4 regions of the Shewanella sp. SM71 genome follow, and region 1 is predicted to be linked to each of the others. Evidence: predicted binding sites of a transcription regulator. Region 1 holds the regulator's gene; each other region holds the start of a gene.
The links. Region 1 encodes MetJ, which represses methionine synthesis genes. Its sites were predicted from a motif close to TAGACGTCTAGACGTCTA; they were not measured.
Positions count from the first base shown of each region.

Region 1 (3,171 bases):
GGCGCGATGATCATGGTGGCTTGTGCGAGCTTAACGGGCGTACTCGCCTTAAGACACTTTATTGTGTACGCAGGGCAAAGCTATTTAAGCTGAGTGTAATCTAGCTTTACATATTGATAGATAAAGAAAAAGCACTGGCAATGTCAGTGCTTTTTTATTGTTTGAATCTTGAGAAGGTTTGCCAGTACAAGCAGGACGCTTATTGGGGTAATAACTCAATAACCGACTTCACCGTTAGCACTAAGGCGCTGATACTGCACAGGACTAACGTCGCCATCTTTGTCTTCTCTTTATCGACACGGCCCACTAATCGTCCTGCGACTAAGTAACCTAAAATCACTGAGGGGAGCAGCATCAACGACAGCCACAGATGTTTTAATTCTAATAAGCCAGTGATCGCTAAAATGATCAATGCAATCATGGAGCTAAAAATGAAGAAGGCCGACAGGGCAGCACGAAACTGCGAGGCATCTTTGCCTGCCAACAAAATCGCCATCGGCGGGCCACCAATCGCGGCGATATTGCCGAAGATCCCTGAAACCACGCCCGCACCGAAGAGGGTTTTCTTATTCACTGGCAGGCTGAATTTATACAGGCTGAGGATCACCGCGATAGTCACAATGGCGGCGATGGATAAACCCAGTATGGGTTGAGGCGCAAACAGTAATAAACTCGCGCCGATAAAACCGCCGGGCACGCGACCTAGGAGCGCATATTGCAAGCCATTGAATTCTAAGTGACCGCGTTCACGCACTAAGGTCAGCAGGGCGATGGAGAAACCCATAGCAATAACAGGCGCAGGTACAAGTTGTGGATCGACGATATACAGCAAAGGACTGGCGACAACCGCAAGCCCAAACCCAATCAGACTTTGGGTTAAGGCGCCCAGAAACACGACCAGCGAGGCTAAGGCGAGTGTCTGTGGATCTATCATAGAAAACATAGGATTTCCTATATCCCAAACCAACTCAAGATGGTGAAATTTAAAGTTTGAAGTCGCTTGGGTATAAACAAAAAGGGATCGTTAACGATCCCTATTGATGAGCACTGTGATATGACTTTGAAAGCGACGAGTCGCTATTCCATGTCTTCCCACTCGATTCCCATTTGATCCATCAACAACTTGGCTTCGGCGGGAATGCTGTCTGGGTTATCTTTTGACAGATCTTCATCGTTGGGCAATGGCTGGCCAGTGTAGGCGTGCAAAAATGCCTCACACAACAGCTCGCTGTTGGTGGCGTGACGCAAATTATTGACCTGACGACGAGTACGTTCGTCCGTGAGGACCTTAAGCACTTTGAGCGGAATAGACACAGTAATTTTTTTTACTTGTTCATTCTTCTTGCCATGTTCAGCATAGGGGCTGATGTATTCCCCATTCCATTCAGTCATTGACTCACCTGTTATAACGCTAAATTCGGGGCAGATTTTAAACCCTTACAAAGAACAGTCAAATTATTGCTACTATTTCTTTGTGATTGCAAACAGATTTCTTTATGTTCAGACGTCTAAACGTCTTCACGCCTATTGACGATGGCGTTGGGCTTAGGTACATTTAGACGTCCAGACATCTCTATCAGTCTACCGAATTTAGGAGTCCACCCATGGCAGAGCGTCAATTAGCCACACTGGCAGTGCGTCAGGGTATCGAAAGCGATACTCAATATGGCGCAGTTGTGCCACCGATTTATTTGTCGACTAATTACGCCTTCGATGGTCATAAAAATCCCCGCGAATTCGATTACAGTCGTTCAGGCAACCCAACGCGCTGCATTTTAGGCGAAGCATTAGCCCAATTAGAAAAGGGCGCCACTGGCATAGTGACGTGCACTGGCATGGCGGCCATCACCTTAGTGACGACTTTGCTCGGCGCCGATGACCTATTAGTTGTGCCCCATGATTGCTATGGTGGTTCCTACCGTTTATTTACCAACTTGGCGAAGAAAGGCCAGTTTAAGCTCATTGTGGTCGACCAAACCGACAGCCAAGCGTTAGCCGCCTCCATTGCGCAGAATCCTAAGATGGTGTGGCTCGAAACCCCATCGAACCCGTTATTGCGTGTGGTAGATATCGAAGCCATTGCTAAGGCGAGCCATGAGGTCGGCGCGCTGGTGGTGGTCGATAACACCTTTTTATCGCCGATATTGCAACAACCCCTATTGTTAGGCGCGGATATCGTTATCCACTCCACCACTAAATATATCAATGGCCACAGCGATGTGGTCGGCGGCGCAGTGGTCGCCAAAGACGCGCAAATCGGCGAAAGCTTACATTGGTGGTCGAACACTCTAGGCTTAACGGGGTCAGCCTTTGACAGTTATCTGACCCTGCGCGGCCTGCGTACCTTAGCGGTGCGTATTCGCGAGCATCAAGCCAATGCCCAGCGTATTATTGAGGTATTAACGCAAAGCCCTGTGGTGAGTAAAGTCTATTACCCAGGGCTTGCGGATCACCCAGGCCACGCCATTGCGGCCAAGCAACAACAGGGCTTTGGCGCTATGCTGAGTTTTGAACTAAAAGGCGGCGAGGCCGAAGTGGTGGCCTTTTTAGGTGCACTCAGCTTATTTAGCGTGGCGGAAAGTTTAGGTGGCGTCGAAAGTTTAGTGGCCGTGCCCGCAACTATGACCCACAGAGCCATGGAGCCGCAGGCGCGCTTCGAGGCTGGTATTAAGGACACCCTATTGCGTCTATCGGTGGGTATTGAAGATGCCGCCGATTTAGTTGCAGATATTCAAGCAGGATTAGCCGCCGTTGCGGCTTGTCAGTAGAGGAATAATAGATGGCACGTTGTCACTTACATAAATTTGGTGGCTCCAGTTTAGCGGATGCCGATTGTTATCGCCGAGTCGCCCATATCCTGTTAACCCACGGTCATAGTGATGATCTCGTGGTGGTCTCTGCAGCGGGTAAAAGCACGAATTTCCTGTATAAATTATTAGCGCTGCGTGATGCGGGTCAGCTATGGCAAGAAGAATTACAAGTGCTGATCAGTTACCAACAGGGATTGATTGAGCAGTTGTTGTCGAATGAACAAGCCCGAGATCTGCGTGAGCGTTTGGCCACTGATAAAGCGCAACTCATCAGCTTGTTGTCTTTAGATGAGCGCAACGAATACCAAATCAACCATGTGGTGAGCTTTGGCGAACGTTGGTCGGCACGTTTAATGGCGGC
Region 1 is NZ_JAKKRW010000031.1:12,583-15,753, forward strand. Features, by position in the region: gene nrfD (NrfD/PsrC family molybdoenzyme membrane anchor subunit) at 1-93, shown strand, start outside; gene L5L97_RS21795 (sulfite exporter TauE/SafE family protein) at 200-943, opposite strand; gene metJ (met regulon transcriptional regulator MetJ) at 1,078-1,392, opposite strand; gene metB (cystathionine gamma-synthase) at 1,605-2,768, shown strand; gene L5L97_RS21810 (bifunctional aspartate kinase/homoserine dehydrogenase II) at 2,780-3,171, shown strand, end outside.

Region 2 (3,171 bases), on a different contig from region 1:
TGAGAGGCTAGATTGTAACGGAATTCCAGTTGGCTCAAAAGCATAAGGCGCACATATCTGTGAATGATCTGTGCGCCTTAATATGTGTGCTTTAGTCGATAGGCTTAAAGCGAGTGGAGTTTAAAGTTTAAAACAGCACGCGAGTACGCAATGTACCTTCAATGGCTTTGAGTTCAACTAAGGCTTCTTCCGCTTGAGTTGTGTCTACTTCCATCACGACATAACCAATTTCTGCGGTGGTCTGCAAATATTGGGCGGCGATGTTGATGCCTTTTTCCGAGAAGGCTTGGTTGATCTTGATCAACACACCCGGACGGTTTTGGTGAATATGCAGCAAGCGCGAGGTGCCTTTATGCGTTGGTAATGACACTTCAGGGAAGTTAACCGCAGAAACGGTTGAGCCGTTGTCTGAGTATTTAGCGAGCTTACCCGCGACTTCGATACCAATGTTTTCTTGGGCTTCGGCCGTGCTACCGCCGACGTGCGGCGTGAGGAGAACATTGTCTAAACCGCGTAGAGGACTGATAAATTCATCGTCATTCGATTGTGGTTCAACGGGGAATACATCGATTGCTGCACCTGCGAGGTGACGTTCTTTTAACGCAACGGTTAAAGCTTCAATATCGACTACAGTACCGCGTGATGCGTTGATAAAGATGCTGCCCTTTTTCATTGCTGCAAACTCGGCAGCGCCTATCATGTCTTTTGTTTGTGGAGTTTCAGGGACATGTAAGCTTACTACATCAGCTTGTGCTAATAGGAGTTCCAACGAATGGACTTGTTGTGCGTTACCTAGTGGCAGTTTGTCTTCGATATCGAAGAACACGACGCGCATACCTAAGGTTTCCGCCAGAATGCCAAGTTGAGTACCAATATGGCCGTAACCAATCACACCTAAGGTTTTACCACGCACTTCATAGCTGCCCGCTGCGGTTTTCATCCAGCCGCCACGGTGAGCGATAGCGTTGCGTTCAGGGATACCCCGCATCAACATAATGATTTCGCCAATCACGAGTTCTGCAACACTGCGAGTGTTTGAGAAGGGAGCGTTAAATACTGGGATACCAAGGGATTCGGCGGTGGCAAGGTCAACTTGGTTGGTTCCAATACAGAAACATCCTATCGCGATTAACTTCTCGGCACGTTTCAGCACCTCTGCAGTTAATTGGGTACGCGAACGAAGTCCCACAAAATGCGCATCTTTAATGGACTCAAGTAAGGCTTCATCGCTTAAGGAAGCTTTGTGGTATTCGATATTAGTGTATCCCGCACGTTCAAATACATCGACCGCAGATTGGTGGACGCCTTCCAACAGCAGGATCTTGATCTTATCCTTGTCCAGCGAATGTTTCGCCATGATATGGGTACCCTCTAATTAATAGAAATGTTTCTTATGATATGCTCACAACCTTCACCCACCAAAGTAGCACTTTTTTTGCTCAGTGTGGAGGGCTAGATGGCTAAAGTTAATATTCTAAATTTAGAACAATATCGCATAAGAGGAAGAAACATTGAATAACAAAATCGCATGGTGCGGTATTTACCTCTCAGTTTTGGTGTGGTCGGCGATAAAACCCGCAGATCCTTTCACGTGGTGGCTCGAAGCCTTGCCTGCATTGATTGCTGTACCGATTTTATTCTTTACTCGCAAACGTTTTCCACTGACACCTTTAGTATATTTTCTCGTCTTAATACACTGCTGTGTGTTGTTTGTAGGTGCTCATTATACTTACGCTGAAGTGCCGTTATTCGACACGATTGCCGATTGGATGGGTTCAGAACGTAATAATTACGATAAAGTGGGTCATTTTGCGCAAGGTTTTATCCCAGCCATGCTCGCCCGTGAAATTATGTTGCGTAATCAAGCTGTTAAACCTGGGGCTTGGTGTGCGTTTCTTGCCACTTGTTTTGTACTCGCTTTTTCGGCGTTTTATGAACTGATCGAATGGTGGGTTGCCGTGGCAACTGGCGAAGGGGCTGAAGCCTTTTTAGGGACTCAAGGCTATGTATGGGATACCCAATCTGACATGTTTCTTGCCCTCATTGGTGCTATTGTCGCGTTAGCTTTACTGTCTCGTTTTCAAGATAAACAAATCGCGAGACTCAAGCAGAGGATTTAGCGGCTAAAAGTGGGTGATGCTCTCTGTTTGAGTTGTAAGACTTTCTTCCCTGAAATATATGGTGTGAGTGTGATGACATTGAGTTGTCATACTTTAGTGTTGTTATTGTGTTTTCTTTGTGTTGCAACTTTGGATTGATAACGTCATAGTTGGAAAGTATTAGGTGCTGGGCGTTGGCCAAGTAAAACGGTATTTTTGACTGTTATTCCATTTTATTGTGGTGAGTTAGTCGAACCTACTAGCATTAAACAGGGAATAGTACATTTGGGTGATGTTTTTCAATCGTTAACTAGTCAGAATTAACTAGGTTAATGGAATGTTGAAAAATCTAACTAAAAAGACGAGTCAAACATACCATTTTGCAATAGAGAATACTTTTCAGGGAGGAGAGTCATTGAGCACAATTAATGAATTGGTTTTTTTACACCAAATGGCCGCGCCATGTCATTTAGCGTTACTCGCTGAATCCATAGGTTTGAAAACGCGTATAGTAAAGCATGCGGCAGAACTGGATTTAGACAAGAGTCGCCGTAGTTTTTATCTGATCACCCAAAAAGGTTCAGCATTAGATAACAAAGGGATACCTCTGTTAGCTTCGCGATTAGTGTCACATTTTCCTGTGGCGTTGTATCAAGTTGAGCGAGACTCCTTAGACCAAGAATCTGCAATGTTACTCGGCATTCGAGGCATTTTATTTGCCGATCAACGTATGGATCTGATGTTAACGGGTTTACGTAAAATGGTGGCAGAGGAACTTTGGTACGATAGAACTTTGCTAAGCAAAATGTTTCGCCGTGTCGTACAAAAGTTAGAAGGTAATAATGAAATGCCCTCTGATACTGTGGCTATGCTGCAGATGCTGACATCCCGTGAACGCACTATCATTCAATTCGTATCGAGTGGTGCGAGGAATAAAGAAATCGCTCATAGGTTATGTATCAGCGAACATACAGTGAAGGCGCATATTTCTTCTATTTTCCGCAAGACACAGTCTCGTAATCGGGTTGAGCTTTTACGTTGGGCGCAAACCTATCAAACTCACTTTGAGCTG
Region 2 is NZ_JAKKRW010000018.1:87,462-90,632, reverse strand. Features, by position in the region: gene serA (phosphoglycerate dehydrogenase) at 128-1,357, opposite strand; gene L5L97_RS17085 (DUF2238 domain-containing protein) at 1,512-2,120, shown strand; gene L5L97_RS17080 (helix-turn-helix transcriptional regulator) at 2,515-3,171, shown strand, end outside.
Region 2: the regulator MetJ is predicted to act here: its motif matches at 1,446-1,463, upstream of serA (phosphoglycerate dehydrogenase).

Region 3 (3,171 bases), on a different contig from region 1:
TGCTTATGCGCAGTAATTCCGCACAGGCTGCTGTAGTGGAAAATCACAAAACTCGCTCGTTGAAAGAAGCTTTGATCCGCTTAGGTCAAGTTAATATCTATCGCTACGCCTTTACGTTCTATTTAAAAGAACGCCTCGATGAACTGCCACAGCCCTATAAAAAGTTGGTCCAAGGTTATTGGAAGCTGACTGAAGATATTGCAACGGATGCGGTAGATAGCTTAGCGGATATGGAAGGTGTGGAGGTTGATGCTGACGAAGTACAAACCTTAGCTCTGTTCAGTGTGTTCGGCCAAATTATCGCACTGACCGCATTTGCCTATTTAAATGCTAATGCCGAACAGTCATTTCCTTTAAGTGTGATTAAGTCATTGATTGATAATCAACAACAGACCTTAACCATCGAAGCGTTCGAGGCGTTAGATCTCGATCAGGATCTGCGTCAAGAATTTATGATCGCCCATAATTTGCGTCAGACCCGTAATCCTAATTCATCAGGGTTGATACTGCGCCGTGTCTTGTCTATGCGTGGATTGTTGATGAATCCGCTGTAATTTGTCGATGCTATGAAATAGTCATTTGACTCAATAAAAAAGCCTGCATTCGCAGGCTTTTTTAGTCAATTTCACCCGCATTAATTCGTCTTCTGCTGGCGGGATAAACCTTCCCTCGCCACCAGTTGTAACCAATTTTGGATCAATGCAGAGTTAGCACTGTGGCGGCGATAGGCACCAAATAGCGGTCGTTTCAGACCTTCTTGGCCGAGTTTTACCGTAGCGAGACTCAGTCCATGTCCTTCATTAATCGACCAGCTTGGCAGTGCGGCTATGCCGTCTTTACAGGCGATGCGTTGCAATAACATCATTGTTAAATCACAGGTTTTTTGCTCGCCCGCCTCTATGCCCGCAGGCTCTAAAAAGTGGCGATAAATGTCTAAACGCGTCAACGGCACTGGATAACTGATAATAGGCAAGTGTGCTAATTGCTTAGGGGTGACATAGGCTTCTTTCGCTAAAGGATGATCCTTAGCAACCACTAACTTCACTTCAAAATCAAACAAATGCTGGTAGGCGAGTGAATGCCCAGGCACAGGATCTGAGGTTAATACAATATCCAGTTCACCCATTTCTAAGGCATTGAGCGAGTCGAACAGATGACGGCTCGACAAGTCTAACTCGGCTGCCGGATGATCTTGCCTAAATTGCTCCATTACAGGCATTAACCAGCGAAAACAGCTATGGCACTCAATGCCGACACGCAACTGATTGGTTTCGGTTTCCAGCCCATTCTTCAAATCTGTCTCGGTTTCTAACACCTTAGGCAAAATTTCTTCGGCCAGATGCAGCAGGCGTGCACCTTCTTGGGTGAATGACAGTGGCTTACTCTTACGCACAAAAATGGGCGAGTTAATCCTTTGCTCCAGCTCCTTAATCTGGTGGGAGAGGGCGGATTGAGTGACAAAACGTTTTTTGGCTGCGCCCGCCAAACTGCCGCTTTCTTTCAGGGCCATTAAGGTTCGCAGGTGTCTTAGTTCGATCATGTTCACTCCAAGTGAATTTCGCTCATGTTGTGCTTGAAATCAATTCGGTTGCTGGAATAGAGACTAACACAATAAACTTCTAGACGTCCAGACGCCCATTGTTATTTATCAGGCTGAAGTGCTGAAAAGTGCCAAGAGAAAACAATCTGGTGGGTGTAAGTGCCGAATATGGCTTATCTCAAATAAAGGAAGATAGAGTATGCAATTAAATAGTCTTGGGTTTCCCCGTATTGGGCGTCGTCGTGAATTGAAATTTGCCTTAGAAAAATACTGGCGTGGTGAGAGCACTCAGGCACAATTACGTGAAGTGGCGAGTGAACTTCGCCGCACCCATTGGCAGTGGCAAGCTGCTGCTGGCATTGAGCAAGTTCCCGTAGGTGATTTTGCCTTTTATGATCAAGTGCTGACCTTAAGCGCGACTTTAAATGCCATTCCTGATCGTCATCGTGGTGAAGGGGCAATCGATCTCGATACTTTATTCCGTGTTGCCCGCGGCAGAGCGCCAACGGGCCAAGATGCGCCAGCCTCTGAAATGACCAAGTATTTCAATACTAACTATCACTATCTGGTACCTGAGCTCAGCCAAAACCAAGAGTTTTCGATTGCCTATGAGCAGTTCTTTGATGAAGTTAGCGAAGCGCAGTCCTTAGGTTATAAAGCAAAACCTGTGCTACTCGGCCCTGTTAGCTACTTGTTCCTTGCTAAAACCGTGGGCCAAGAGTTTGATAAGTTAAGCTTATTACCCAATTTATTAGCTGCTTATGCTGACATTTTGGTGCGTTTTGCTGCTCTGGGAGTGCAATGGGTACAGCTCGATGAGCCCATTCTCGCATTGGAATTGGATGGCGAATGGCAAGCGGCGATGACTGAGGCGTATCAAGCCCTCAGCACTGCGAAGGTGAAGATCCTTCTTACCAGTTATTACGGCGGTATCGCACACCATCAAGCGCTGGTATCGGCCTTGCCGGTCGCGGGGTTGCATGTCGATTTAGTCACAGCGCCGGATCAATTGGCAGTCTTTGCCCATGCGCTTGGTCGAGATCAAATTTTGTCGGTGGGTGTGGTCAATGGTCGCAACGTGTGGGCGGCAGAGGCGGATTTGATTGCCGAACGCATAGGCGCGGTTGCCCGTGATCTCGGAGATCGCTTGTGGATCGGTACTTCTTGCTCACTCCTGCACAGCCCTGTGGATTTAGATGTGGAAGCCACGCTTGAGCCCGCGCTGCGTCAACAACTCGCGTTTGCGAAGCAAAAATTACTTGAACTGGCCAATGTGCGCCAATTGCTACTGGCACCTGAATCTATCGCGGCAAAAGAGATTGTGCAAACCAGTTTGGCGCGCCGCGAGGCGAAAGCGCAGGCTGCCGACAGTCAAGTGATTGCCCGCGTTGCCGCGTTGACATCTGCCGATTATGAGCGCGTCAGTGATTTCACCGTACGCCAAGCAGTGCAGCAGCAGAAATACCGTTTACCTCTGTTGCCGACCACCACCATTGGCTCCTTCCCACAAACACCTGCAATCCGTGGACTACGCAGTCGTTGGCGCAAGGGCGATCTGAGTGATGCACAATATACAGAGCAATTACAACAAGTCACCCGCGATACTATCGACCGCCAGCTTAAACTCGGTA
Region 3 is NZ_JAKKRW010000002.1:64,778-67,948, forward strand. Features, by position in the region: gene L5L97_RS02755 (HDOD domain-containing protein) at 1-554, shown strand, start outside; gene L5L97_RS02760 (LysR family transcriptional regulator) at 635-1,540, opposite strand; gene metE (5-methyltetrahydropteroyltriglutamate--homocysteine S-methyltransferase) at 1,740-3,171, shown strand, end outside.
Region 3: the regulator MetJ is predicted to act here: its motif matches at 1,613-1,630, upstream of metE (5-methyltetrahydropteroyltriglutamate--homocysteine S-methyltransferase).

Region 4 (3,171 bases), on a different contig from region 1:
GCGCTCAATATCTTGATCAAAAAGGGTAATTTTGCCCTGAGTCTGGCGAACAAACCGATACAAACAGCGCAGCAAGCTAGACTTGCCCGCACCGTTAGGGCCAATCAGCCCCAGCATCTGCCCCGTTGGCAGCGTAAAGTTAATATTGGAAAGTATGGTTTTGCCATCGATACACCAGCTCAACTGGCTCACATTAAGCGCGACTGACGGGCTCAATGATGGGTTAGTGTCATTCACGGGGCTGTTAGTTTGGATTGCAGAAAGTTTCACCTAAGCGGCGCTCCTATCGAGTCCAAACCTGTATAAAAAAAGGTTGTGCATATTGTCATCTGCTCCCTCGAGTCACCCGCTCGAGAACTAAGGCTGCACGCAGCGATAACAGAAATAGGCAGGTCTCCTGACTTGTAGAAAAGAAGGAGCTAGGCTCTAGAATCTAGAATCTAGGTGCTTCTTTAAACTACTCACAGTTGCGGGCACAGTTCGGGCTGACTGACGAGCAGCTCCCCGATTCCCTATTATGTTTGGGTTGATATGCTCTTTGTTAACAACGCCACTATTAATTAAAACAGCGGAGCGATTCGAACAAAGAGAGTCTATTCCCAACACCTATTTCTGCGACGTTATCACTCATTGCGCATGTAATACGCTATCTCGTTCAAACGTCAGGGAAAAGCATTATCCTACATCTATCCCATTAGGCAATGCTGTTTAAATCAGAATATTTTCATGTCAGCTTATTCTCGCCAAACAATCACGCCTACACCATAACTCCTAGGTCGTGAAATAAGGCCTCAACACCTGCGCCCACTCGGCCAATCTAAACGCCAATAGCAGGCACCCTGTTCATCTTGCAGCACATTAATGCTCACCACGGCCGCCACGGGTAAATCGAGTTGACTATAAAACCCCACCGCCCGTTCAACCCCTAAGGCACGCGCCATTAAGTGACGGATCACCCCGCCGTGGGTCACGACCCACACTTGAGTGGCTGGCATATTGACAGTGGTTTCATTAACGGCACTGTTTTCATTACCCATTTTATGTGAGTCAAGGGTCAATCGTTCAAACTCGGCGGCGAGTATCTGGTCAATCGTCCCATTCACCCGCGACTCAAAACTTGCCATAGTTTCACCATTAGGCGGCGGAGTTTGCCAAGGGTTTTGCCAATACGCCGCTAAGTGTTCGCCCTCTTGTTGATACAGTTCATCGAGCCGACAACCGTCCCAATCACCAAAATCAATTTCCCGTAAACCCGACAAACACTGCGCCTGCAATGGCCTTGACTCAGATATCAGTGCCGCCGTCGAATGCAGCTCGGCGGCAAAAGCGTGGGCAAAATCGGCGCAACGGCGTGAAGTCGAGCTATAAATCGCGCTACACACGCTGGCCTGTGACTCAACTGCTGCCGACATTTGTTGCCAACCCTTTTTGCTTAAAGGCACATCCACACGACCCCGCAAAATAGCGCCGCCTTCACACTCACCGTGGCGCAACAATAACAATCGAACTTGTTTCATATATGCCTTTTTAGTTAGGGACTAGATGCTAGGAACTCAAGCCGAGGGCCTAAATTCTTGATTCTCGATTCTCGCTCCTAATGCCTTTGACTTTCATCTTGCCCTGACAATCATAAGTCGCGTATTATGGACGTCTATACGTTTAAATGTCCAAAACAAATTTTTAAGAACAAGTATTCAAAAAATGTCGGCAGACGACAATAAAATGCACTTAGCATAACAATGGCCGATTTTTGGACTTAACTTAGCTGTATTTAAGGTAATTATTTATGACGATACCCTCAACCAAAGCCAGCCAAATATTAGCAGACATTCGCAAACAGCTTGCAGAGCGCATTCTGATCTTAGACGGTGCCATGGGCACTATGATCCAAGGCTACAAGCTGGAAGAAGAGGACTATCGCGGCGAACGTTTTAAAGATTGGCATACGGATGTCAAAGGTAACAACGACCTCTTGGTCTTGTCGCAACCCCACATCATCAAACAAATTCACACCGACTACTTAAACGCCGGTGCCGACATCATTGAAACCAACACCTTTAACGCCACCACCATCGCCATGGCCGACTACGACATGCAGTCGCTGTCCGCCGAAATTAACTTAGTCGGCGCGCGACTCGCCCGTGAAGCCTGTGATGAAGCCTTTGCTGCCACAGGCATTCCACGCTACGTCGCCGGTGTGTTAGGCCCCACTAACCGTACGTGTTCGATTAGCCCTGATGTGAACGACCCAGGCTATCGCAACGTCAGCTTCGATGAGTTAGTAACTGCTTACAAAGAATCCACTAAGGCACTGATTGAGGGCGGCGCGGATATCATTATGGTCGAGACCATATTCGATACCTTAAACGCCAAAGCCGCGCTGTTTGCGATTGAATCCGTATTCGATGACTTATTCGGTAAGCATTCTAAAGACAGATTGCCGATCATGATTTCGGGCACCATTACCGATGCCTCTGGCCGCACACTGACTGGCCAAACGACCGAAGCCTTTTACAATTCCCTTCGCCATATCAAGCCCTTATCTATCGGTCTTAACTGTGCACTTGGGCCAAAAGAATTACGCCCCTATGTGGAAGAATTATCCCGCATCAGTGAGTGTTATGTGTCGGCGCATCCGAATGCAGGCCTGCCGAACGAGTTTGGCGGTTACGATGAAACCCCAGAGGACATGGCGAACGTGATCGAAGATTGGGCGCGCGAAGGCATGCTTAATATTATCGGGGGTTGTTGTGGTAGTACGCCTGAACATATCCGCGTGATCCGCGAAGCGGTGAGCCGTCACGATCCACGTATTTTGCCAGACATTCCGGTCGCTTGCCGCTTGGCCGGTTTGGAACCACTGACTATCGACGCCCAATCCCTGTTCGTTAACGTGGGTGAGCGCACCAACGTCACAGGTTCGGCCAAGTTTTTAAAGTTGATCAAAGAAGGCAAGTTTGAGCAAGCGCTCGATGTCGCCCGCGAGCAGGTCGAAAGCGGCGCGCAAATCATCGACATCAACATGGACGAAGGCATGCTCGATGGCGCCGAGATCATGCACAAGTTTTTAAACTTGATTGCCTCTGAGCCCGACATCAGCCGCGTACCTATTATGATCGACTCCTCTAAGTGGGAAGTGATCGAAGCTGGCCTCAAATGTATTCAAGGCAA
Region 4 is NZ_JAKKRW010000025.1:58,786-61,956, reverse strand. Features, by position in the region: gene L5L97_RS20055 (ABC transporter ATP-binding protein) at 1-270, opposite strand, end outside; cobalamin riboswitch at 370-570, opposite strand; gene L5L97_RS20050 (histidine phosphatase family protein) at 792-1,517, opposite strand; gene metH (methionine synthase) at 1,787-3,171, shown strand, end outside.
Region 4: the regulator MetJ is predicted to act here: its motif matches at 1,645-1,662, upstream of metH (methionine synthase).